DNA from 3 places in the Paraclostridium sordellii genome. Region 3 is predicted to be linked to each of the others. Evidence: riboswitches for the same ligand, from Rfam matches in the RefSeq annotation. Region 3 holds a riboswitch; each other region holds the start of a gene.
What was found. A riboswitch is a leader RNA that binds a small molecule or an ion and turns the genes downstream of it on or off. The one in region 3 is predicted to bind cobalamin.
Positions count from the first base shown of each region.

Region 1: it holds a riboswitch for cobalamin, as region 3 does, so the genes downstream of both, ATCC9714_RS03630 (ABC transporter substrate-binding protein) here and ATCC9714_RS16270 (cobyric acid synthase) in region 3, are expected to answer to the same signal.
Region 2: it holds a riboswitch for cobalamin, as region 3 does, so the genes downstream of both, ATCC9714_RS11210 (energy-coupling factor ABC transporter permease) here and ATCC9714_RS16270 (cobyric acid synthase) in region 3, are expected to answer to the same signal.

Region 1 is NZ_LN679998.1:752,720-761,247, reverse strand. Features, by position in the region: gene speD (adenosylmethionine decarboxylase) at 1-337, opposite strand, end outside; gene ATCC9714_RS03645 (aminotransferase class I/II-fold pyridoxal phosphate-dependent enzyme) at 369-1,868, opposite strand; gene ATCC9714_RS03640 (ABC transporter ATP-binding protein) at 2,321-3,088, opposite strand; gene ATCC9714_RS03635 (FecCD family ABC transporter permease) at 3,088-4,188, opposite strand; gene ATCC9714_RS03630 (ABC transporter substrate-binding protein) at 4,207-5,229, opposite strand; cobalamin riboswitch at 5,243-5,419, opposite strand; gene deoD (purine-nucleoside phosphorylase) at 5,554-6,264, opposite strand; gene ATCC9714_RS03620 (Na/Pi cotransporter family protein) at 6,589-8,214, opposite strand; gene arcC (carbamate kinase) at 8,495-8,528, opposite strand, start outside.
Region 2 is NZ_LN679998.1:2,329,564-2,338,091, reverse strand. Features, by position in the region: gene ATCC9714_RS11235 (hypothetical protein) at 58-1,197, opposite strand; gene ATCC9714_RS11230 (hypothetical protein) at 1,376-2,413, shown strand; gene ATCC9714_RS11225 (ABC transporter substrate-binding protein) at 2,880-3,908, shown strand; gene ATCC9714_RS11220 (FecCD family ABC transporter permease) at 3,908-4,990, shown strand; gene ATCC9714_RS11215 (ABC transporter ATP-binding protein) at 4,990-5,850, shown strand; cobalamin riboswitch at 5,926-6,108, shown strand; gene ATCC9714_RS11210 (energy-coupling factor ABC transporter permease) at 6,317-7,057, shown strand; gene ATCC9714_RS11205 (energy-coupling factor ABC transporter substrate-binding protein) at 7,029-7,334, shown strand; gene cbiQ (cobalt ECF transporter T component CbiQ) at 7,328-8,008, shown strand; gene ATCC9714_RS11195 (energy-coupling factor ABC transporter ATP-binding protein) at 8,018-8,528, shown strand, end outside.
Region 3 is NZ_LN679998.1:3,346,044-3,354,571, reverse strand. Features, by position in the region: gene cobT (nicotinate-nucleotide--dimethylbenzimidazole phosphoribosyltransferase) at 1-256, shown strand, start outside; gene cobU (bifunctional adenosylcobinamide kinase/adenosylcobinamide-phosphate guanylyltransferase) at 269-829, shown strand; gene cobS (adenosylcobinamide-GDP ribazoletransferase) at 833-1,603, shown strand; gene ATCC9714_RS16275 (histidine phosphatase family protein) at 1,615-2,217, shown strand; cobalamin riboswitch at 2,238-2,415, shown strand; gene ATCC9714_RS16270 (cobyric acid synthase) at 2,518-4,029, shown strand; gene ATCC9714_RS16265 (cobyrinate a,c-diamide synthase) at 4,038-5,393, shown strand; gene ATCC9714_RS16260 (cobalamin biosynthesis protein) at 5,386-6,348, shown strand; gene ATCC9714_RS16255 (pyridoxal phosphate-dependent aminotransferase) at 6,364-7,434, shown strand; gene ATCC9714_RS16250 (GHMP family kinase ATP-binding protein) at 7,436-8,308, shown strand; gene ATCC9714_RS16245 (cobalt-precorrin-8 methylmutase) at 8,311-8,528, shown strand, end outside.

The DNA.
Region 1 (8,528 bases), 800 kb from region 3:
TTGGTATTTCTGTTGATTCACTTCTTTCTGCTTGTAACAATTCTTCTAATAGTTCAAAACTTTTCCAAGGATCTATATCTCCACAAGTGAAAAAATCAGCTGATGCATATCCGTATTCTGGCCATGTGTGTATAGTTAAATGAGATTCAGCTATTATAACAGCTCCTGAAACCCCCCATGGATTAAAGTGATGAAATACCGAATCAACTATTGTAGCTTTTGCATTTAGCGCCGAATCGTTCATGAATTTTTCTATAAGCTTTGGATCTCTTAATATATCCTCATTACAGTTGTAGTATTCTACTAATATATGTCTTCCTAAAGTTTCAAATTTCATAGTTGCACTCTCCTTATTCAGTTTTTTGAATTTAATTTTTTATAACTAATATATAATCTAAGTTTTTATCTTTCATATCACATAAATATGCATTATTTTTCTTTAGTAATTTTATGTAATCGATTATTTCTTTTGTAATTTCTTCTCCAGGCGTTACTATTGGTATCCCTGGTGGATAAGCCATTATAGACTCACCTGAAATCCTACCTACACATTCATCAATTAAAATCATTTCTTTATCTTTATAAAAAGCATCTCTTGGATTTAATTTCTGTATTGGATTTATTTGCTTAGTTTTTATAACTTTCATTTTTTCTTCTTTTTTATAAATATTAGATATCGCTTCTAAAGAATCAATCAGTTTATCAACATCTTCTTTTGTAGTCCCAATAGATATAAGTGCTAGTATATTATACAAATCTCCAAGTTCTACTTGAACCGAAAACTCTTGATAAAGCAAATCATATACTTCATGACCTGTTAAATTAAGTTTTGCTACATTTATGCAAAGCTTAGTTTCATCTATAAATTTAACCCCATCATTTCCTAAATTCTCAGTAGTAACAACTTTAATTCCTTTTATTTTATTTATTCTTGCTTTTGCATATCTTGATAAATTAAGTGCTTTTGATAATTGAGCATCTCCATTTAAAACTAAGTTGGATCTTGCCCCATCAATACTTGCCATTAACAAGTATGATGCCGATGTAGATTGAATCATATTTATACTTTGCAATACCTTACTTGATTCTATACGTTCATTATTTAAAAGTAATGCAGAAGCCTGAGTTAGAGCTCCTCCAGTTTTGTGAATACTTATAGCTGACATATCAGCTCCTAAGCTTATACTTGGAGGTGGTAAGTCTTTATGAAATGGAAAATGTGCTCCGTGTGCTTCATCAACTAAAACTAAAACATTTTCCTCATGACATAACTCAATTATAGCTTCTAAATCACTACATGCTCCATAGTAAGTTGGATTTAGTAAAAATAAAGCTTTTATATCTTTATGATTTTTAAGTTCATTTTTTATATCTTCATAAGCTACATTTAAACTTATTCCAAGTTCATCATCAAATCCCGGTTGTATAAATACGGGTTTTCCACCAGTAAGTATTAAAGCATTAATAACCGATTTATGAATATTTCTTGGAAGAAGTATCTTATCTCCTGGATTTATAGTACTTAAAATCATAGCATGTATAGCCGATGTAGTCCCATTTGTTATGAAAAAAGCATCGTCTGCGTTATAAGCATTTGCTAATAAATCTTGAGCTTTTTTTATAATTCCACTGGGATTTGAAACATTATCCATAAGAGGTGATGAATTTATATCCATTTTCATAATATCCTTACCAAAGTACTCATTTAAAACTTCTACTCCTTGATGTCTAACATGACCAGGAACATCAAAACAAGCTATATCTTTATTAGAATAATCTTTCAAAGAAGTAAGTAATGGAGTTTGTTTATGACTTAATGTAGAGTCACTAAAAAAATTATCTTCTAACTTTTCTCCAATAGCTTCCATTTTAATCCTCCTTTCTATATTTTAAAATCAAATCTAAAAGTAAAGATTATTATTTCTATTTATAAAATTTAGTTTTATTAAACTTACAATATTTATTATATTAAGTTTTCAGTTTTTTGCAAGCAATTTTTTTATATTTTTTTATTTTTTTTATTTTTTTTGGTTTCAGTATTTTCAATAGTTTTATATCTAACTTTATATTTTTGTTTATATTAATTTTTCTTAAGTTTAGTATTTATTAACTTTTGTTTATATTAATTTTTCTTAAGTTTAGTATAACTAACTCATTTTTCAAGTTTTATCAATGGTTTCATTTTTATATTATATATTTTTGAGTATATCATTGCTAAACTTTTGAAAATAAACATATTTTGCCTTTTTTATAGAAATATCATAATTTTTTCACTTTTAAGACAAAAAGAGGTGATTAAATTTAATCACCTCTTTTTTTGCTATCTACAACCTTTATATATAATATTTATAGAATCATCTTCCTTATCTTTTATAACTTTTGCATCTACATCATAAACTTCTTTTATAAGTTCTTTTGTTAAAACATCTTTTGGAGTTCCATAAGCTACTATTTCTCCATTTTTTAAAACGTAAATTTTGTCACAGTACATAGCTGCTATATTTAAATCATGTATAGCTGCTATAACTTCAATACCTAAATCTTTTACGATTTCCATTAACTGCAATTGATATTTTATATCCAAATGGTTTGTAGGTTCATCTAAAATTAAGCACTTAGTTTTCTGAGCTAAAGCTCTTGCAAGAATTACCCTTTGTTGTTCTCCTCCAGATAAACTATTAAAACTTCTATTTGATAAATGTCTTATATTTACCTTATCAATAGCTTCATAAACAATATCATAATCTTCTTTTGTATCTCTATCCATAAGTTTTTTATATGGACTTCTACCCATTAAGACCATATCAAGTACTGTAAAATCAAAACTATGATGATTATGTTGTGCTAAAACTCCTATTTTTTTAGCACTTTCTCTAGTAGATATTTTTCCAATTTCTACCTTATCTATATATATACTCCCACTACTTGGACTTAAATTTCTGTATAAACACTTTAGCAAAGTAGACTTGCCACTTCCATTTGGCCCTATAACTCCTATAAATTCTTTATTTCCTAATTCTATATCAATACCTTTTAAAATTTCATTTTTATTTAATAAGACTTTAAGGTCTTTAGTTTCCAAATTCATTAATTACAACCTCCAAAACCATAACTTTTTCTTATCATTAGATATACGAAAAATGGAGCACCTACCATAGATATTAAAATACCTATTGGAAGTTCTGCATTTTCTATTATAATTCTAGAAAGTACATCTGCCCATACTAAAAATATAGCACCTAAAAGAGCTGATATCGGGATAAGTTTTTTATGGTCAGTTCCAAAGAAAATCCTAACAATATGAGGTATAATAAGTCCAACAAAGCCTATCATTCCCGCTGAATAAACTACTAATCCAACCATCAAAGATGTTATAACTAAATAAATCTGTCTATATCTGTGTAAATCAGTTCCAAGAGTTATAGAAACTTCATCTCCTAATAACATTAAATTTAAAATTCTATATTGACTCATGAAAAATAATAATCCAATTATTATAAGTGGAAGTATAAAAACTATCTCTTCCCACTTAGCTCCACCTAAACTTCCCATAAGCCAAAATGTAATACTTTTCATTCCTTCAGCATCATTTTTTATATAAACAATAAAACTTGAAAATGCACTACAAACCGAACTTAAAGCCATACCTGCTAATAATAATTTAGTAGAGTTTGGCCTACCTCCAGCATTAGAAATTAACAAAACTAACATAGAAACTACAAATGCTCCTATAAATGCAAATACCCCTATAGCATTTCCATTTAAAAATGTAGTTAATCCTAGCATTATAGCTATAGTAGCTCCCAAAGAAGCTCCTGATGAAACCCCTAAAATATATGGATCTGCCAATGGATTTTTAACTATAGCCTGCATAACAACTCCAGTTACAGAAAGACCTATTCCAACACATACCGCTAGAATTATTCTAGGTAATCGTATAAGCCAAACTACATCATGAATAGCTCCATTTGCTAGACTTTTATCTCCTATATTAAATAATCTAAATATAATTACATCATATACTTGTTTTATAGATATATCACTTGATCCTATAGTTATAGCTATTAATATAGACATTATAACTAAAAATATCAATAACATTATAACTAAAATATATAAAGGCTTTGATTTAACAAAGCCTTTCTTTTCTTTCATATCATAATTTTCTAAGCTTTTAATCGAATGCATATGTAAATATCCTTCTTTCTATTTTTGATCTGGATAAAGTCCATTTGCAAATGTTTCAATTCCATCTATAGTTCTTACCCCACTACAATACATTTGTCCAAGTTCAATTGGGTAAACTCTATCATTTTTTACAGCATTTAAACTTTGTAATGCTTTATCTTTCATTACTAAATCTTTTGTTTCACTTGCTTTGTTATCATCTTCTCTATTCATGTAAGCAACAAATATGCTATCTGGATTTAATTTTACTAAATCTTCTTTACTTAATGAGTTTCCATCTTCATTTAAAAGCTTAGCACCTAACTTAGTAACCATATCTCCACCTAAAGTAGTTTTTCCATACCCTCTAATCTTGCCATCGCCTAATTCTATTATTAAAGTTGTTTGCTGTTTTTTACCTTTTTCTGATTCTACAATTTTATTTACTTTGTTCTTTATATTATCAACTATCTTTTTAGCTTTATCTTCAACATTAAATATTTTACCTATATTTAATATATCGTCACACTCATTTTGTATAGTTTTTTTCTCAACTGCACCACTATTTAATGCCATATATGTATTTACACCTTTATCTTGCCAATAACTTACATCACCTATTGTTTTATCTGAAAATAATGAGTACCAACCTAATATTAAATCTGGTTGTAACATTGTAACAGTTTCTTTAGAAGGCGTAAATTCATCTAAGTATTTAACCTTTTTAAAGCTTTCTTTATACTCATCTTTAACCTTGTGGTCAAGTCCTGCTGCTGCAACCATATTATCTTCTAGTCCTAATGCAAGCATAGTCTCAATAGAGTCTTGGTATACAGCTAATACTTTTTTAGGTTTTTCTTTAAAAGTAACTTTTATTTCTTCTTTTTTGCTATTATGAGAAGTTATTGTAACTGGATAATACCCATCACTTTTCTCTGTGTTACTTTCAACCTTTGTGTTTTTAGCTTCTTCTTTCTTAGTATCATTCTTAGTACAACCAACTATACTAAGTCCTACCACTAAGCTAAGCAATCCTACTTTAATTTTTTTTGAAATTTTCATTCTTCTCTCCCTCCGAAAGTTAATAATTTAGGCAGGTCTCCTGGCTCATACTTCATCCTAATCTTTCCCTTCCCAAAGAATAATCTTTAGTGGATTTATAAAGACTCGTCCATATTTACAGTAGCGGGGGCTGCTAGTGATTTACACACTATTCCCTTTTAATATAAAAACCTAAATCTTTTTATATTTATCATTATAATATTAGCATAATTTTATATACAATTCTACAATATAAGAAATTCACTAAAATAAAAAGCTCGTAATTACAATAGGCTTTGCAAATACGAGCTTTTTATCTAAATTTGTATACGTATTAATTATATATTAAGCTAATTCTAAAGCTATATTCATCATTCTTGTAAATGCTGTTTGTCTTTCCATAGCAGTTGTTGCTTCACCTTTAAATGGACAATCTGATATTGTTAATATACAAAGTGCATTAACTCCAGCTCTAGCAGCATTCATATAAAGTGCAGCTGATTCCATTTCTACAGCTAAAACTCCCATTTTAGTCCATTTTGCTAAAGAATCTAATCCTTCATCTCCGTAGAATACATCACTACATAATATGTTTCCTACTTTAGGCTCAACACCTTGGCTCTTAGCCACATCTACAGCTTTGCTTAGTAACTCATAGCTTGCTATTGGTGCATAAGTACCTGGTAAATTATATTGTGATGCATAGTTAGAATCTGTACATGAACCCATACCTATAACTATATCATGCATTTTTAAATCTTCATGTAAAGCTCCTGCTGAACCTATTCTTATAAGATTTTTAACTCCATAAAAATGTATTAACTCATATGTATATATTCCTATAGATGGACATCCCATACCTGTTCCCTGTACAGATATTCTTCTTCCTTTGTAGTAACCTGTATATCCATTCATTCCTCTTACAGTATTGTATTGAACTACATCTTCTAAAAATGTCTCTGCTATAAATTTAGCTCTTAGAGGATCTCCTGGTAATAATACTGTTTCTGCTATATCTCCTAATTTTCCGTTATTATGTGGTGTTGGTGCTCCCATTGCCATAATCTTCGTCTCCTTTAGTTTTCATATTTTAATAATATCTTAATAGTATCTTATCTTCTTTTTGATTAAATAATTCATATGTTTTTTAAACTGATATACTATTTACCTTTAAATAAATTATATAATTAAAAATATATCTACATACCATGTATATTTATTTAATTAATCTATACTTTATTAAAAGTATTATACACTATATCATATTTACATTTTACATTTTTTTACTTAATATTACAATAGTTTAATTAATTTTTTAGAATTTTTATAATTTAATTTTAAATCAAATAAAATCCTACTTAATTTAAGTAGGACTTTTTATTATGCTAAATTCTTATTACTTTCTTTTATAACTTGTTGAGCTATATTTGCAGAATGGTCTGCAACTCTTTCTAAATTACTTATTAAGTCTAGGAATATAACTCCGCTATCAACACTACAAGAGTTTTCATTTAATCTTCTCATGTGATTTAATCTACAACTCTTTTCCATCATATCAACTTGTTCTTCTAACTTTATAACTCTACAAGCTAAATCTACATCTGATTTTTCCATACAATCTAGTGCTGTATTATAAGTTTCCATAACTTTATCATATAGATCTCTTAATTCTTTTTCTCCACCTTCAGATAAACTAAGCTTTCCTTCTATAACTGAACTTGCAAGCTCTGCAATATTTTCAGCATGATCTCCAACTCTTTCTATATCATTTACAGTGTTAAATAATAAATCTACACTTTCTCTTGAATCATCATTTAATGAAGTTTTAGATAATTTTAATAAATAATTTAATATACTCTTTTGTAATTTATTTATAAGCTTTTCTTCTTCAAAAGAAGCATCTACTTTAGATTTTGATTTTTCTAAAAATCCTTCCATTGCATTATTTAAGCTTGATTTAGCTTTTTCACCCATTCTTAAAGTTTCTTTTACAGTGTTTGATAATGCTATTGATGGTGTTTCCATCATTCTTTCATCTATATAGTGAACAGTTTTATTTTTCTCTTTCTCAGATTCTTTCTCTGGCATAAGTTTCATAGTAAGCTTAACTATATATTTTGAAAACGGTAGTAATAATATAACATTTATTACATTAAATAGTGTATGAGCATTTGCTATTTGTCTACTTACATCATCTGGATTTAAATTTTGGACAATCATAGTTATTGGTTTAGTTAAAATTAACATAAAAACAATTGTTCCAATTACATTAAACACCAAATGCATTACTGCTGCCCTTCTAGCATTTATACTAGCCCCTATACTAGATATTAATGAAGTAACACAAGTTCCTATGTTTTCTCCATATAGTATAGGAAGTGCTGCTGTTAAAGGTATTAAACCTTGAGATGCAAGTGCTAATAACATCCCCATAGATGCACTTGAACTTTGAACTATTGCAGTTATTCCAAACCCTAGTAATATTCCTAATATCGGTTGATTACTAAAAGCTACTAATGCATCTGTAAACCCTTTAAATTCAGCTAGTGGTTTTACTGCTTCTTTCATAAAGTCCATACCAGTAAATAATATACCAAATCCAATTAATATTTCTGCTATTGTCTTTGCCTTTTGATTTTTAGAGAATAAGTAAATAACAATACCTATACCTAATGCTAAAGGTGCTATTCCAACTAAATCAAGTGATACTAATTGTGCTGTTATAGTTGTACCTATATTCGCACCCATTATAACTCCAATTGCCTGAGGTAATGTCATGATTCCTGCGTTAACAAATCCAACTACCATAACTGTAGTTGCACTACTACTTTGTATAATTGCTGTAACTAAAGCTCCAACTAGAACCCCCATTAATACATTGCTAGTCAAAAGCTCAACTATTCTTTTTAATTTTTCTCCTGCTGATTTTTGAAGCCCATCTGCCATAAGGTTCATACCATATAAGAAAAGCCCCAGTCCTCCCATTAAACTTATTGCTATTTGCACTTAATTTCTTCCTCCTTGATATATAAATATAAAAATTTATTTTACCTCTTTCGTTGTTTTAATTTTACCAAATATTTTGTCAATTTTAGTTAAGTGGATGTTAAGAAAAACAACCAACTGTTAACTAGGTGTTAATATATTGTTAAGAGAATGTTAACTGTTAAAAAACAATTAAGTTTTAGTTAAAAACCAAACTCTTACGGTAAAACATTTGTTAATTTTGTTAAATACAATAATAAAAGCGAGTAAACTATTAATTTACTCGCTTTTATTATTGTATTTATCTATTGATTATTCTTGTTCCTGTATATCCA
Region 2 (8,528 bases), 1.0 Mb from region 3:
ATAATTTAAATTTAGTATATTACTAGTACAAATCATTATTTGTACTAGTAATTAATATTATTTTTCGTGATGTTTAAATTCAGCAGGAGCTGAGTATACAACTAGTGCATCTGATTTTGTAAGGTATAGTTTTTCACTAATTAATAATTCATCAAATATTCTAGCACTGAAAGTTCCTCCGCTGAAAGGTGTTGTTGGAACTATAGATTTAACTACGAATTTAAGATCAAATTGAGCTCTTAAAGTTAATGGATCATCAGTATTAGGTAAACAAATAGTGCTAAATAAGTTTATATTTGTTAAGAAATCAGGAGCATCTGATGGAGTTACTGGGAATCTAGCTGTAAAAGGATCACAACCTATAAATCCTTCAACTATATATTGGAAGTTATAAATAGATGCATCCAAAGGTCCTTGAACTAAAGTTGCAGTTGAACCTTTCTCACGACAAATACAACCTGTAGATATTGTTCCTTCATAATTATGGAATACAGATGCTTCACCTGAAGGACATAGTTGAGGTGTTCCTGTAAGTGAACCGCTAGTATTACATAAAGTTATAGGTAATAAATCATTTGAGAACCCTAAACAATCGTATACTACAGTAACTTTTTCTATACATACAGGAGCTCCAGCTGTATATGGAGGACATCCCATAGGTCTAGGATCTACAGTAAATACTTGAGGTGCTATAGATCTAGGTATTTGTTGATTTACACATTTGAAATCAAATATTCTATCTGCCAATATAGGTGTACATATAGCACAGTTTATATCTGGGCATTCAAATTTCACAGGGTTACAAGGTTTACCACATTCATTTTGATTAAATTTTGCTTCTGAACAACAACAGCAATTTGGTTTTTTATTACCTTTACATGGGTCATACTGAGGTCTTTCAGGGCAATAATCATGTTGAGGTTTTTCATGACAATGATTGTATTGAGGTTTCTCAGGGCAATGATCATACTGAGGCTTTTCATGACAATGACCATACTGAGGTTTCTCAGGGCAATGATCATATTGAGGTTTCTCATAACAATGGCCGTATTGAGGTCTTTCTGGACAATGATCATAGCTAGGTCTTTCAGGATAACAATTACATTCTTGACTTTCTCTATATTGATTAGAGTTTAATCTATCACAAGTAAGATTATCGATATTACTGTTTGTTTGAGCTGTATTATTTTTAGTCATGCTACATATCCTTTCATATAAATTTATTAAAGAGAAGGCTTTGTTTTTCTCTTTAATAGATTATATGATTTAATAATAGATATGTTACTTTCTAAAAGTAAATTTTGTCTAAAATATGAATAAATTAAAGTATTTAAAATGAATCGAAGTTCAATAATATTGAATGGGAGGGGATTCAATGATTTTTAATGATACAGATATACTTATTAAAAGTTCTAATGAAGATTTAAATATATTTTGTTTTATAGATGGTATAGTTTTAAAAAGAATAAAAAAGAATTTAAATGACAGATATAGTATAAAAATTATAGATGGTATTTATTCATTTGTAGATTTTTATGCAGATATAAATAATTATGATGAAATTTACGGAATTTTAAATGATAAAAGTGGATTTTTGTGGAACATATATATAGATGAAAAAAATAGTGAAAGCATTATACTTAATAAGGAATTAATTCTTAAATACGATAATGAAATTTCATGCATAAAATTTCCATATATAAAATATCTGAAAAAAGAAACTCATATTATTTACTACTTAATAAATAAAGATGAGCCTTTTAAGTGTGAATTAATTCATATAAATAAAGAGGATAATTTAGTTATAAAAAATAAAATTGATTTTAGCTATTATAATATAATTAGTAACTTTGAAGTCTTATGGGAAGGAAGTATACCTATTTTATTTTACTTTAAATGTATAAATGGTTACGAAGAATTATTCGTTTCCAAATTAGAGTCTAAAGACACATGGAGTGAACCAATTAAAATAACAAATACTAAAAAAACTAAGATATATCTATCAGTTATAAAGGATAACGCTGGATGTTTTAATATAGTTTTTTCAGAAGAATCAGATGGTAAGTATCACTGTAGATATATAAAGGGAGAATTAAAAGGTAATACTTTTTATCAAACTTATACAGAAACTATAAAAACAGATATAATGTGTTTATTTCCACATTTGATTAACTACAAAGATACTAGTTATATCCAGTGGGGAGAATATAATTATTTATATACATGTGAGTCTAATGATTTAGGAAATACCTGGAGTAGATCCAGACAATGTGATAAAGATTTGGAGTCATATTCAAAAAGATATCTATACAAATCGAATTGTATAGATGATAAAGATTATATATTAAATAGTGTATTTGGACATCAAGAATACGATAAAATGATTAATTATAAAATAAAAGATAATATATAATTTAAAATACAATATAAATTATAATTTAATATATATATTATGAAAAAGTCGTAAATAATAAAATTTTATAAAAAAAGAAAAATATATAGAACAATATATATAATTATAAAATAAATTTAATTTTCTGAAAATTATTTAATGTATTTACTATTTTCTTGCAATATAATACTATAAAATCGTTCAAAGAATAGTTATTGAAATAGCTTGATTTAGATATGAAAATTTATTTTTAAAATGATTTAAGATTTACATATACAAGGAATGTTATATATCAATATACAAATACTATAATCAACATAATCATTTTTATGAATAATCCAAAAATTAATATTAAATGAAAATATTAGCCATGAAGGTTTAATTTAAATAAGGTATATTTTATATGCTGTTAATTAAAACTTTATGGCTTTAATTTTTTTTAATGTTATAGTAAACTAAACATAGGAAAAATATGGGGGAAAATAAAATGATAAAAAGTAAAAGTTTAAAAAAGTTTGTAGCATTAATGGCTATAGCAGGGATTACACTTAGTGTTGTAGGATGTTCGAACAATAAAAAAGAAGAAGCTAAAGCATCTGATACGAAGGTTGAATCTAGTAATTTTGAGAAGGTGGAATACGTTTACTCAGATGGAGCTCAAGATTATAATGTATCTGTAAATGCTCCAAAGCAAAAAGCAGTAACATTATCTCAATTTATGACAGAGATGTTACTAGCATTAGATCTAGGTGATAAAATGGTTGGAACAGCTCTTTTAGATAATCCTATATTACCACAATTCAAAGAAGCATATGATAAAATACCAGTTTTAAAAGTTGGAGAAGGACATTCTATATCAAAAGAGGCATTTGTAGCAACAGGAGCTGATTTTGTAAGTGGATGGGATTCATCTATAAATGATCAAACAACTGGATCTCCAAAAGAACTTATAGATAAAGGAGTAGCTCCTTTTATGGCAAAATCTTATGCACCAGATGCTACAGTTGAAACAGTGTATGAAGACTTTACGCAATTGGGAAAAATATTTGGAGTACAAGATAAATCTAAGGAAGTTATAGACAAAATGAAAAGTGATATAAAGGTTGTTCAAGATAAAGTTGGAAATGTAAAACCAGAAGATAGAGTTAAAATGATGGTTTATGATTCTGGGGAAAAGGATGCTATGGTAGTTGGAAGTGGACTAGCTAATAATTTAATTGAAATAGCTGGAGGAAACAATGTATTTGGAAAGGATGCTAAAAAACCATATATAAATGTTTCTTGGGAAAGTGTAGTGAAGAATAATCCAGATGTTATATTAGTTACTGATTTCTTAGCAGGGCAACCAGCTCAGGAAAAGATTGATTATTTAAAATCTCATCCAGCGCTTAAAGATGTTTCTGCAATAAAAAATAATAAAATATATGTAGTTAAACTAGCTGATTTATCTCCAGGAGTAAGAAATCCTATGGTTATAGAGGAAATGCATGGATATTTTTATGGAGATAATAAATAATGCAAGCTTATCAAGAAAACTCAAGAAGCCTTTCTAAAAAGAAAGGTTTCTTATTTTGGGTTATAGTTTTAATTATAATATTAGCAGGCACGATAGTTGGAGCGATAGCAGTAGGAAGTACATATATAGAACCAGGAGAAGTTTATAAGGTAATTTTAAATAAATTAACAAATGGAATAGCATTTAATGGTGTAGGAGAAGTTATGACCCAAAATATAATCTGGGAAATAAGATTTCCAAGAGTAATATTAGGGGCGATATGTGGAGCAGGACTTGCAATATGTGGAGTTTTGATGCAATGTGTAACTAAAAATCCAATTGCAGAACCTTATATACTGGGAATTTCATCAGGAGCATCTTGTGGAGCTGTCGCAGTTATTGTTTTAGGAGGAGCTTCAAGTATAGGTATAAATAGCATAACTAGTGGTGCGTTTGTAGGATCTATATTATCAGGAGTTTTAGTATTTGGAATTGGGACACAAATGGGAAAGACTACATCTACAACAAGACTAGTTCTTACTGGAATGGCTATATCAACAATATTTTCAGCATTAACTAATTTACTTATATATTCAGCAGAAAATTCAAATCAAGCTAAAAGTGCACTATTTTGGACTGTAGGAAGTTTAGGAGGGGCAAAATGGGATGTATTATTACTTCCATTTATAGTTTTAGCTATAGTAATAATTATCAGTTTTTTTATGTCAAAGTCTTTAGATATACTATTACTCGGAGACGATAGTGCCATTATACTTGGTATAAATGTAAAACTTATAAAAACTACCATTTTAATACTTGCAACTCTTTTAACATCTACATTAGTTGCAATAACAGGGGCTATAGGCTTTATAGGATTAGTAGTTCCTCATATTTGTAGAACTATAGCTGGAAGTGATCATAAAAAACTAATTGTATTATCAAGTTTTATAGGTGCAATATTTTTAATATGTTCAGATGTTTTAGCAAGAGGATTATTCCCTCCAGTAGAAATACCAATAGGAATAATAACATCTTTAATAGGTGGCCCATTCTTCTTATATTTAATTTCTAAGAAAAATTATTCATTTGGAGGGCGTGATTAATGTTTAAATTACAAGTGAAAAATTTAAATTTTAGTATAGAAAAAAAAGAAATTCTAAGAGATATATCTTTTGAAATACCAAAAGGGTCATTTGTAGGAATTATAGGACCTAATGGATCAGGAAAATCTACTATACTAAAAAATATATATAGGTTATATAAACCAAATAGTGGATCGATTATACTTGATAATAAAAATTTATCAGATATGAAAGATAAAGATTGTGCAAAAGAAATTGCAGTACTTGCACAAGAAACAAATTCTCAATTTGATTTTACAGTTGAGCAAATTGTAAAGATGGGACGATATCCTTATAAATCTGTTTTTGAAGATTATTCTAAAAAAGATATTGATATGGTAAATAATATGTTAAAAAGAGTTGGACTTGATAATTATAGCGATAGAAGTTTTTCAAAATTATCAGGAGGAGAAAAGCAAAGAACTTTAATTGCTAGAGCGTTAGTTCAAGATACTGATTTTTTAATACTAGATGAACCAACCAATCACCTGGATATAGGTTATCAAATACAACTTATGGATTTAGTTAAAAGCCTAAAAATAACCACATTAGCAGCTATTCATGATATGAATATTGCAGCAATGTATTGTGATTATTTAATTGTAATGAAAGAAGGAAAAATAAAATGTTGTGGATGTATAGATGAAGTTATAACTGCAAACATGTTAAAAGAAATATTTGGAGTAAATGCATATGTAGGAAAAAATCCAATAAATAATAAACTTCAAGTTTCATTTATGCATAGTCACCATCATGTAAATGGAGTAGGTCATGACCATGTGCATGATGATGGATTTACAGGTGAACATGAACACTTTCATCAACATATTTATGACGTATAAAAAATTTAAAATAAAAATTTAAAAATAATAGAGGAATTTAGAACTATTTATAGTATTATATATACATGTGATAAATTGAATAAAAATATTGTAGGTTTTTATAGATAAAATTAATAGGGAAAGAGGTGTAATTCCTCTGCAGCCCCCGCTACTGTAAAACGGATGAAACTTTCAAATACCACTGTGATAATTATTACGGGAAGGGAAAGGAGTAAAGTGAAGTTAAGCCAGGAGACCTGCCTATAATATATTAAGTTAGTTTCTTCGGGGTGAAGGAAAATAATTGATAAAATAATATCTTGACTTAGTACAAGTGTAAGTATTATTTAATATGTCATTAAAACCCTAATCTAACGATTAGGATTTTTTTATGTAAATAAATTTTTCTATATACACCTAATAGCTTTTTATTAATTTATCACAAAAATTGATAAAAATTTAATAAATTGAAAAGAGAGGTATTAACATGAAATTTTTACCACTATCAATAGTAGCAGGTGTACTATTAGTAATTTTAAATCCTATGACTTCAAGTGCTATGCATATCATGGAAGGTTACTTACCAGTAAAATGGTCAATATTTTGGACCGTCGTATTTATTCCATTTTTTATATATGGATTAAAATCAATAAATACCATAGTGAAAAAAGATCCTAAAAAAAAGGTATTATTAGCTTTAGCAGGAGCATTTGTATTTGTATTATCAGCTCTAAAAATACCATCATTAACAGGAAGCTGTTCACATCCTACAGGAGTAGGTTTAGGAGCTATATTATTTGGCCCAGCAGTTATGGCTGTAATAGGAACTATAGCTTTATTATTCCAAGCTATATTATTAGCTCATGGAGGGCTTACAACACTAGGAGCTAATGCTTTTTCAATGGCAATAGTTGGACCTATAGTATCATATTTAATATTTAAGTTTTGTAGAAAAAGAAATATGAATATGGGAGTGTGTATATTTTTAGCAGCAGCATTAGGTGATTTAGCTACATACACTGTAACAGCTACTCAGTTAGCACTAGCATTTCCAGATCCGGCAGGTGGAATCATGGGGTCTTTAATCAAGTTCTTAGGAGTATTCTTTATGACTCAAATACCAATAGCAATAGCTGAAGGTTTACTAACTAACCTAGTATATAATCTAATAACACAAAATGATGAAGGAGTGGAAGAAGATGAGTTTAAATTCGAAAGCCAAAACTAAAGTTAGAAATAAAAATTTACTACTATTAATTTTAACAGTAATACTTATAATAACTCCTTTAATATTAAATGCTACTGCAGAGTATGGTGGAGCTGATGGAGAAGCTGAAGGTTTAATAAGTGAAATAAGCCCACATTATGAACCATGGTTTAGTAGCTTATACGAACCACCAAGTGGAGAAATCGAAAGTTTGCTATTTTCTACTCAAGCTGCTATAGGAGCTGGGTTCATAGGTTATTACTTAGGTGTTAAAAAAGGAAAAAAGAGTAAATGCTAGAAATAGATAAATGTGCTTATACAAATTCTATAAAAGATGTGAACCCTATATTTAAATTTATAGTAGCATTTATATCTATGACAGTTTCTATACTTACAAATAGTATAAGCTTGCATTTATTAATAATATTAATTTTGACTATTTTGATTGTTTTTTTAGCAAAAGTGGATATAAAGCTATACATAAAATGCTTGAAGATACCTATATATTTTTTATTAATAGGAACTATACTTAATTTGATTAATATATCATTTGAATCTAAAGATTTTGTATTTAATATAAAAATATTAGGATTATATATAGGAACTACGAAATTTGCAATTGATAATACTATGCATATATTACTAAGAGCACTTAGTTGTATTATATCTATTTATTTTTTAATACTCACAACACCATTTAACCAATTGATAATTATATTTAAAAAATTACATTTTCCAGATGTATTAATAGAGCTAATGATCTTAACATATAGGTTTATATTTATATTTTTAGAAGAAGTAAAAGATATATATAAATCTCAGCAGTTAAAGTTTGGATATATCAATTTAAAAAATTCATATAATTCAACTGCATTACTTATAAAGGTTTTATTTTTTAGAATGATGAAAAAATATGAAGATATGAGTATAACATTAGATATTAAGCTTTATAATGGAAAATTTCATATATAGGAGAAAATCATGTTCAAGACAAGTAATTTAACATATAAGTATGAAAAACAAAATAAGGCTTTAAATAATATGAATTTAGATTTCTCAAATGGGAATATGATTGGAATCATTGGGGCTAATGGAAGTGGGAAGTCTACTTTATTTATGAACTTAATGGGTATATTAAAACCTACACAAGGACAAGTCTTTTATAAAGGTAAAGAGTTAACTTATAAAAAGAAAGATTTGAATAATTTAAGAAAAGAAGTAAGTATAGTTTTTCAAGACCCAGATAAACAAATATTTTATTCTAGGGTATATGATGATGTTGCTTTTTCTTTAAGAAATTTAGGGATAGAAGAAAGTGAAATCAATGAAAGAGTAAAACAAGCTTTAACGTTGGTTAATTCTATAGATTTAATAGATAAGCCTGTGCATTTTTTAAGTTATGGACAAAAGAAAAGAGTTGCTATTGCATCAGTAATAGCTATGAATAATAAAGTTGTTCTATTAGATGAACCAACAGCAGGATTAGATCCAG
Region 3 (8,528 bases):
GTTTATATCTTATGCAGCAGCACTTATTGCATATACTATAAATCCCACTACAAAAGATTACATGATAGCATCACATACTTCAGCAGAACCTGGAGCTAAAAAAGCACTAGAAATTTTAAAATTGAATCCTATGCTTAATATGGATATGAGATTAGGCGAAGGAAGTGGGTCTGCTCTAGCATTTAATATTATAGAAGCAGGAAACTATGCTTACAATAACATGGCTACAATCGATGAAGTTGATATAGGTAAATAAGAAGGTGATATTATGAAAAAATTAATCTTAGTTACTGGAGGGTCAAGGTCTGGTAAAAGTAACTTCGCAGAAAGTTTATGTATGGATAGATCAAACTCAACTGCATATATAGCAACATCTATACCTTTTGATGATGAAATGAAGGATAGAGTTAGAAAGCATAAGGAAAGTAGGCCGAACAACTGGAAGACATATGAAGTTTACAAAGATATATACAAAAATATAGATGATATATCTAAAAGGCATCAGACTGTAATACTAGATTGTGTAACATTATTGATAAATAATTTAATGTTTGAATATGGAATAGATTTTGATAAATGCACTCCTCAAGAAGCTAATAAAATGGAAGATTATATAAAAGATCAAATTGAGAAACTTGTAATTGAAATAAATAAAACAGATTTATATTTTGTAGTAGTTACTAATGAATTAGGAATGAGTCTAGTTCCAGATAATAAACTTTGTAGAATTTATTCAGATATAGTAGGAAGGATAAATCAATATATAGCTAAATGCTCAGATGAAGTATATTTTGTGGTTAGCGGAATACCTATGAAGATTAAGGAGTAGTTTATGAAAAGATTTATAGGAATATTACAGTTCTTAACAAGAATACCAATACATATTGATATTGGATTTGATGAAGAATTTCATAAAACAATGTATTATTTTCCACTAGTTGGATTTGTATTAGGAATATTATATTGTTTAGTTGGATTTATTTCGAGTATTTTTTTTGACAGTTACATAACTTCTGTAAATGTATTGATTTCAACTGTTATTTTAACAGGAGGACTTCACTTAGATGGGGTAGGAGATACATTTGATGGGATTTATAGCTACAGAGATAAAGAAAAGATTTTAGAGATAATGAAGGATTCAAGACTGGGAACAAATGCAATGCTTTCTATATTATTTTTAATGCTTTTAAAGCTTGGATTTATTTACTCTATTATTGAATCAGGACAACTATATAATTTAATCTTTATGCCAGTATTTGCAAGAATGGCAATAGTCATAGCTTCTTATAAAAGTGTTACTCCAAGAGAAAAAGGTATGGGCAATGTATTTATAGGAAAGCCAAGTTTAAATATGATATTAGTAAATATTTTATACACTATAATACTTATATTTATCATTGGAGGTAGTTTATTCAATTTAAATATAATGAGCTTAACTAAGGAAGTATTTTTTATACCAGTAATGATTTTATTAACTAGATTATTCGTAAGATACATATATACAAAAATAGATGGTATAACCGGAGACATATTAGGTTGTACTTCTGAACTTACAGAAGTTATATATTTAGTTTATATATACTTAGTATTTGCTTTGAAATAAGAGGTGAACATATGTCAAGGCTTATATTAATAAGGCATGCAATTAGTGAAGATAATATAAAAGGAAATTTATCAGGTCATATAGATAGCAAATTAAGTGATATTGGTAAATCTCAAGTAGATAAGCTAAATAAATTTCTTGAAAAAGAAAAAATAGATTATATATATACTACAACATCTATAAGAACTAAGGAAACTATAGGGTATATAGCTAATACAAGAGGTATAGATATAGTAGAAAAAGAAGGGTTTAAGGAAATTAATTTTGGGGATTTTGAAGGAATGAATTTTAATTATATTCAAAAAAATTATCCTAATGAGTTTGAGAAAATGATTAAAGAAGGTAGTGGATATAAATATCCAAATGGAGAAAGTTTAATTGACTCTTATGAAAGAGTGGTATTTGAGTTAAGTGATATAATTAAGAAACATAAAGATGATACTATTTTGATATGTTCTCATGCAGGAACTATAAGAAATATAATTTCTTATTTAATTGGAAAAACATATGAGTATCACTGGAACTTTAGAATAGATAATGCATCTGTTAGCATTATTGATATTATAGATGGATTTCCAGTTATTCAAACTTTAAATAATACATCATACTTATAATGAAAAATAAATATAATATCAGAATTTGACATAAATTAGGTTTTTCGTTGAAAATTAATAGGGAAAAAGGTTAGAATCCTTTGCAGCCCCCGCTACTGTAGTACTGACGAAACTATTAGACACCACTGTGAATTTACGGGAAGGGATAGGAGTAGATTGATGTAAAGCCAGGAGACCTGCCTAGTTTATGAGAATAAAATCTTCGGGGTGAAGGATTTTAAAAATTGGCTAAGTGTATATATTTTTAAAATCTACCCTAATTGGGTAGATTTTTTATTTCTAGAAAGGAGTGGGCTTGGATTGAGTAAATCATTAATGTTTCTAGGTACAGCCTCAAATGTGGGGAAAAGTACAATATCAGCTGGGATATGCAGAATTTTAAAGCAAGATGGATATAAAGTGGCACCGTTTAAATCACAAAATATGGCCCTTAATTCCTATATAACTAAAGATGGATTAGAAATGGGTAGAGCCCAAGTAACTCAAGCAGAAGCTTGTGGAATTGAACCCGATGTTAGGATGAACCCTATTTTATTAAAGCCTGCTGGCAAAAATAGATGCCAAGTTATAGTTAAAGGAAAAGTATTAAATACAATAAGTTCTAGTGTTTATCATGAATATAAAAATGAACTAGCTAAAATGCTTAGAGATATTTATGCTGATTTAAGTAATGAATATGAAATTATAGTTTTAGAAGGTGCAGGTAGTTGTGCTGAAATAAATTTAAAAGATAGAGATATAGCAAACATGGGAATGGCAGAAATTGCAGATGCTCCGGTGGTTTTAGTAGCAGATATAGATAGAGGTGGAGTATTTGCATCAATAGCTGGAACTATATTACTACTAGAAGAAAATGAAAGAGCTAGAGTAAAAGGAGTAATAATAAATAAATTTAGAGGTAGTGTAGATCTTTTAAAATCAGGGATTGATATGATTGAAGATATTATAAAAGTACCTATTTTAGGAGTGGTTCCATATAGCGATCTAAATATAGAAGATGAAGATAGTGTAACTGACAGATTTAAAAAACAATTTAAAGAAAGTGATATAAATATAGAGGTTCTAAGAACTCCATATATGTCTAATTTTACAGATATACATATGCTTGAAATACAAGATGATGTAAGTGTTAAATATGTTGAGAAAGGTCAAAAACTATCTAATCCAGATATGGTTATAATACCTGGAAGTAAGAATACAATAGAGGATTTAATTTATTTAAGAGAAAATGGTTATGAAAAACAGCTTAAAGAACTTGAAGCTAAAGGAACATTAATATTTGGGATTTGTGGAGGATACCAAATATTAGGTAAAAAACTTTATGACCCAGAAGAAATAGAAGGAAGTATAAAAGAAATAAATGGTATAGGGCTTTTAGATATAGAGACAACTTTCAATAAAGAAAAAGTTACTACTCAAGTTGAAGCTAGAATAAATGAAAACTTAGGTGGATACTTAAAAAATCTGGCTAATATGAATATAAAGGGATATGAAATTCATATGGGAACAACGAAAGGAATAACAAAAGGATTAAATACAATAGTAAGAAAATTAGACGATGAAGTTAACTATTTAGAAGGATGCGTTAATGATCACGGAAATATTATAGGAACTTATATTCATGGAATTTTTGATGATGCAGATTTTACTAGAGCTTTAATAAACTCATTGAGAGAAAATAAAGGACTAGGTAAAGTTGAAAATACAATAAGTTCTTTTGATGATTTTAAGAATAATGAGTATGATAAGTTAGCTAATATACTTAGAGAATCTTTAGACATTGAAAAAATTTATGAAATTATAAACGGATAGGTGAAACTATGAAAAAGATATTAATAGCAGGAACGAATAGTGGAGTTGGAAAAACTACTATATCTTTAGGTATTATGCAGGCACTTACTAAAAGAAATTTAAAAGTTCAACCATATAAAGTTGGACCTGATTACATAGATCCTTCTTATCATACATTTATAACAGGAAGAGATTCTAGAAATTTAGATTCATATATGTTAGATGATGAAAAAATAAAGTATATATTTAAAAATGCATCTAAAGATGCTGATATATCGGTTATAGAAGGAGTTATGGGACTTTACGATGGATTTGGAATAGATTTAAATTCATGTACAAGTTCATATACATCTAAAATTCTTAAATCTCCAGTAATATTAGTTATAAACGGAAAGGCTATGTCATCATCTGCAGCAGCCATGGTATTAGGTTATAAAGAGTTAGATAAAGAAGTAAATATAAAGGGTGTAATAGTGAATAATGTAAAAACTAAAAATCATTATGAACTGATAAAAGAAGCTGTTGAAAAATACTGTAATGTTGAGGTATTAGGATATTTCCCTCCAAATGAGAAATTTAAATTAGATTCAAGACATTTAGGGCTAGTACCTAGTGTAGAGATAGAAGCATTAACAGAAAAATTTTATGATTTAGGGTCAGAAATTGAAAAATATATAAATATAGATAGATTGATTGAAATATCAGAAAGTGAAGAAATAGAAACTTCATTTGAGTTAAATGAATTACCTAAATTTAAAAGTAAAAGTATAGCAGTAGCATATGATAAAGCTTTTAATTTTTATTATAAAGAAAACTTAGAACTATTAAATCAAATGAATATAGAAATAAAAACATTTAGTCCTTTATATGACGAAATTGTACCAAAGGCAGACTGTATATATATAGGTGGTGGTTTTCCTGAAGTATTTGCAAAAGAATTAGGCATAAATAAAAAAATGCGTGAATCTATAAAAAAAGCTCATGAAAATAACGTACCTATATATGCTGAATGTGGGGGATTAATGTATCTGGGAGAAAAACTTTTGGATTTAGATGGCAATGAATATGAAATGGTTGGAATTTTTGAAGGTATAAGTAAAATGACCAAATCATTAAAAAGGTTTGGATATTGTGATGGTATTGCAAAAGTAGATACTGTGTTTTCAAATAAAGGAGATATAATAAAAGGGCATGAATTTCATCACTCTGAATTTAATAGTAATGAAGAATGTTCCTATAAAATGGTAAAAAAGAGGGGTAATAAAATAGTAGATGAATGGTATGGAGGTTATTCGAAAGGAAATACATTGGCTACATATCTACATACTCATTTTTATAATAATTTATATTCAATAATAAAGTTCGTAGGAGGAAAAGATGAGTAGTTTCATTATAAGCACAATGTTTACTTCATATATATTAGATTTAATAATAGGCGATCCATACTCTTTTCCGCATCCAGTAAGATTTATAGGGAACTTAATAAGATTTATAGAAAATAAAATAAGAAAAATATCTAAAAGTAATAACCAGTTAAAAATAGGTGGATTTATATTATGGATTTTAACCGTAGGAATAACATTTTTAGTTACGTATTTAATATTAAGAGTTTTCTCTATAAACAAAATTTTATTCTTTATTATTTCATCTTTAATACTATACACAACTTTATCTACAAAGTGTTTAGCAGATGAGGCAAAGAAAATATATAATGTTTTAAAAACAGGTGATATCGAAAAATCTAGAAAGCAACTATCCTATATAGTTGGAAGAGATACAACTCAGTTAAATGAACAAGAGATAATAAGAGCTACAGTAGAAACAGTAGCAGAAAATACTGTTGATGGAATAATATCCCCTATGTTATATGGGTTCATAGGTGGACCAGTTTTAGCTATGTCATACAAAGCTATAAATACTTTAGATTCTATGGTAGGATATAAAAATGAAAAGTATGTAGATATAGGTTTTGCATCAGCTAAAATAGATGATATAGCAAACTATATACCGGCTAGAATTACTCCCATTTTTATTATGGTGGCAAGCTTTATTCTTGGATTTAATGCAAAAGAAAGTTTAAAGATAGCGATAAGAGATAGAAAAAACCATAAAAGCCCAAATTGTGCATATTCAGAAGGATCAGTTGCAGGAGCTTTAGGAATTCAATTAGGGGGAACTAATATATATTTCGGGAAAGAAGTATATAAGCCTACTATAGGAGATAAAAAAAGAGAATTAGAAATAGAAGATATTATAAGAACTAATAAAATTATGTACTTAACATCATTTGTAGCTTTAATAATATTTTCTTCTATAACATATTTAATAACACTTTTTTAGTTAGAGGGTGATGAAATGATAAACCTTGGACATGGCGCAAATGTAGAAGATATGTGCAAGTATTACAAAAAAGATTCGAAAGACATAATTGATTTTAGTTCTAATATAAATCCATATATTATAGATGATTTAGAAAAATATCTAATAGATGGGTTTAGAGAATGTATCAAATATCCAGATATAAATTATACGAGATTAAAAAGAAATATAGCTAGTTATTTAGATATAGAAAGTTCATATATAATACCGGGCAATGGAGCAACTGAAATAATATATCTTTTGATGAAGAGTATAAAAAAAAGATTAGCATTACTTAATCCAACATTTTCAGAATATGAAAGAAGTGCAAAGATAGCTGGACTAGATACAATAAATCTTTATTTAGACAAAGATAACGACTTCAAAATAGATATAGAAAATATAAAAGAAAACATAGATAAATTTGACAGTCTATTTATATGTAATCCGTCTAATCCAATAGGGAAGGTTTATGAATTAAATAATTTAATAAAACTTTTAAATGAGCATAAAAAGCTGTTAATAGTTGATGAAACCTTCATGGAGTTTGTTGAAAGAGAAGAAGAATATAGTTTAGTCAATTTAGTTGAAAGAAATAAAAATATATTTATTATAAAGGCTGCAACTAAATTCTTTGGAATGCCAGGATTAAGATTAGGATATGGAGTTTGCAGCGATAAAGAATTATTAGAAAATATGTATAATCTTAAAGAACCATGGAGTATAAATTCATTTGCAGATAATCTTTCAAATTACATATTTAAAAATAAGGATTATATAAAAAGTAGTAAAGACTTTTATATAAAAGAAAGAAAATTTATGGTTGAAAGCTTAAAAAAAATAAGTAGTATAAAAGTTTTTGAAACGGATACAAATTTTATTTTAATTAAATTAAAAAATAAAAGCTCATATGAATTGAAAGAAGAAATATTCATAAAAGGAAATATTCTTATAAGGGATGCATCTAACTTTAGAAACTTAGATGATTCATACATAAGAATTGCAATAAAAAGCCATGATGAAAATATAAAAATATTAAAAATACTAAATAAGATTCTAGGAGAATAGAATGAAATCAAAAGGAATATGTCCAGCTTCCTGTGGGGAATTTGTTCAGGGGATGATAAGAGATAAAGAATATTTATCTTCATATGCAATAGATAAATTTTCAAAAGTTACTTTAGAGGAAAAATTAGAATATATAAATAGAGGACCATTAAAAACCAGAAAGGCTGTAGAAGAAGTATTTAAGCACTTTGGATTACCTAGGAAAGAAATGAAAAATATATCTATTCATATAGAAAGTGATATACCTATAAGTAAAGGAATGGCAAGTTCAACGTCGGATATAGGAGCTACTATAAAAGCTACATTAAATCTAATAGGTAAGGATTTAAACGAATATGATATATCTAAACTTGCAACAAAAATAGAACCAACAGACTCTATATTTATAAGGGAAAATACAATTTTTAACCCTCTAGATGCAAGCATAAAAAAGAAACTTGGAGTTATAGATACTGGAAAAGTTTTAATTTTAGAACCAAATGAAAAATTAAGTACTCGATATATAAGAAGAAAAGATAATTATCAAAAACTAAAAAAACAAAATAAATACATAATTGAATATGCATTTAAATTATTAGAGCAAGGAATTCAAAATAAAGATTTAAATTTGATAGGACAAGCTTGTAATATCAGCAGTGTAGCCAATGAAAATATACATAAGAAAAAATATTTAAGTGAAATTATGGATATTTCAAAAGAATATGGAGCATGTGGAGTTAATATAGCACATAGCGGAACAGTTATAGGTATACTACTAGAAAATGATATGGATGAAAATAAGTTAAAAGAAAAACTTATAGATTTAAATATTGATAAAAAATATAAAAAAATATACACGGCTAATATAATTGCTGGTGGGCTTAGGAGTGAGTAAATATGGAATACATTAAGAACCCCATGATGATAGAGAGTAAAAGTTTTGAAATAATACAAGGAATAATTGATGAAATAAGACCTGATTATAAATTTAAAAATGAAATAGAAGAAAAAATTATAAAAAGGGCTATACATACTACTGCTGATTTTGAATACTTAGATATATTAAAGATATCTGAGGAAGCTGTAGAAAAGCTTGTTAATGGATTAAAAAATAA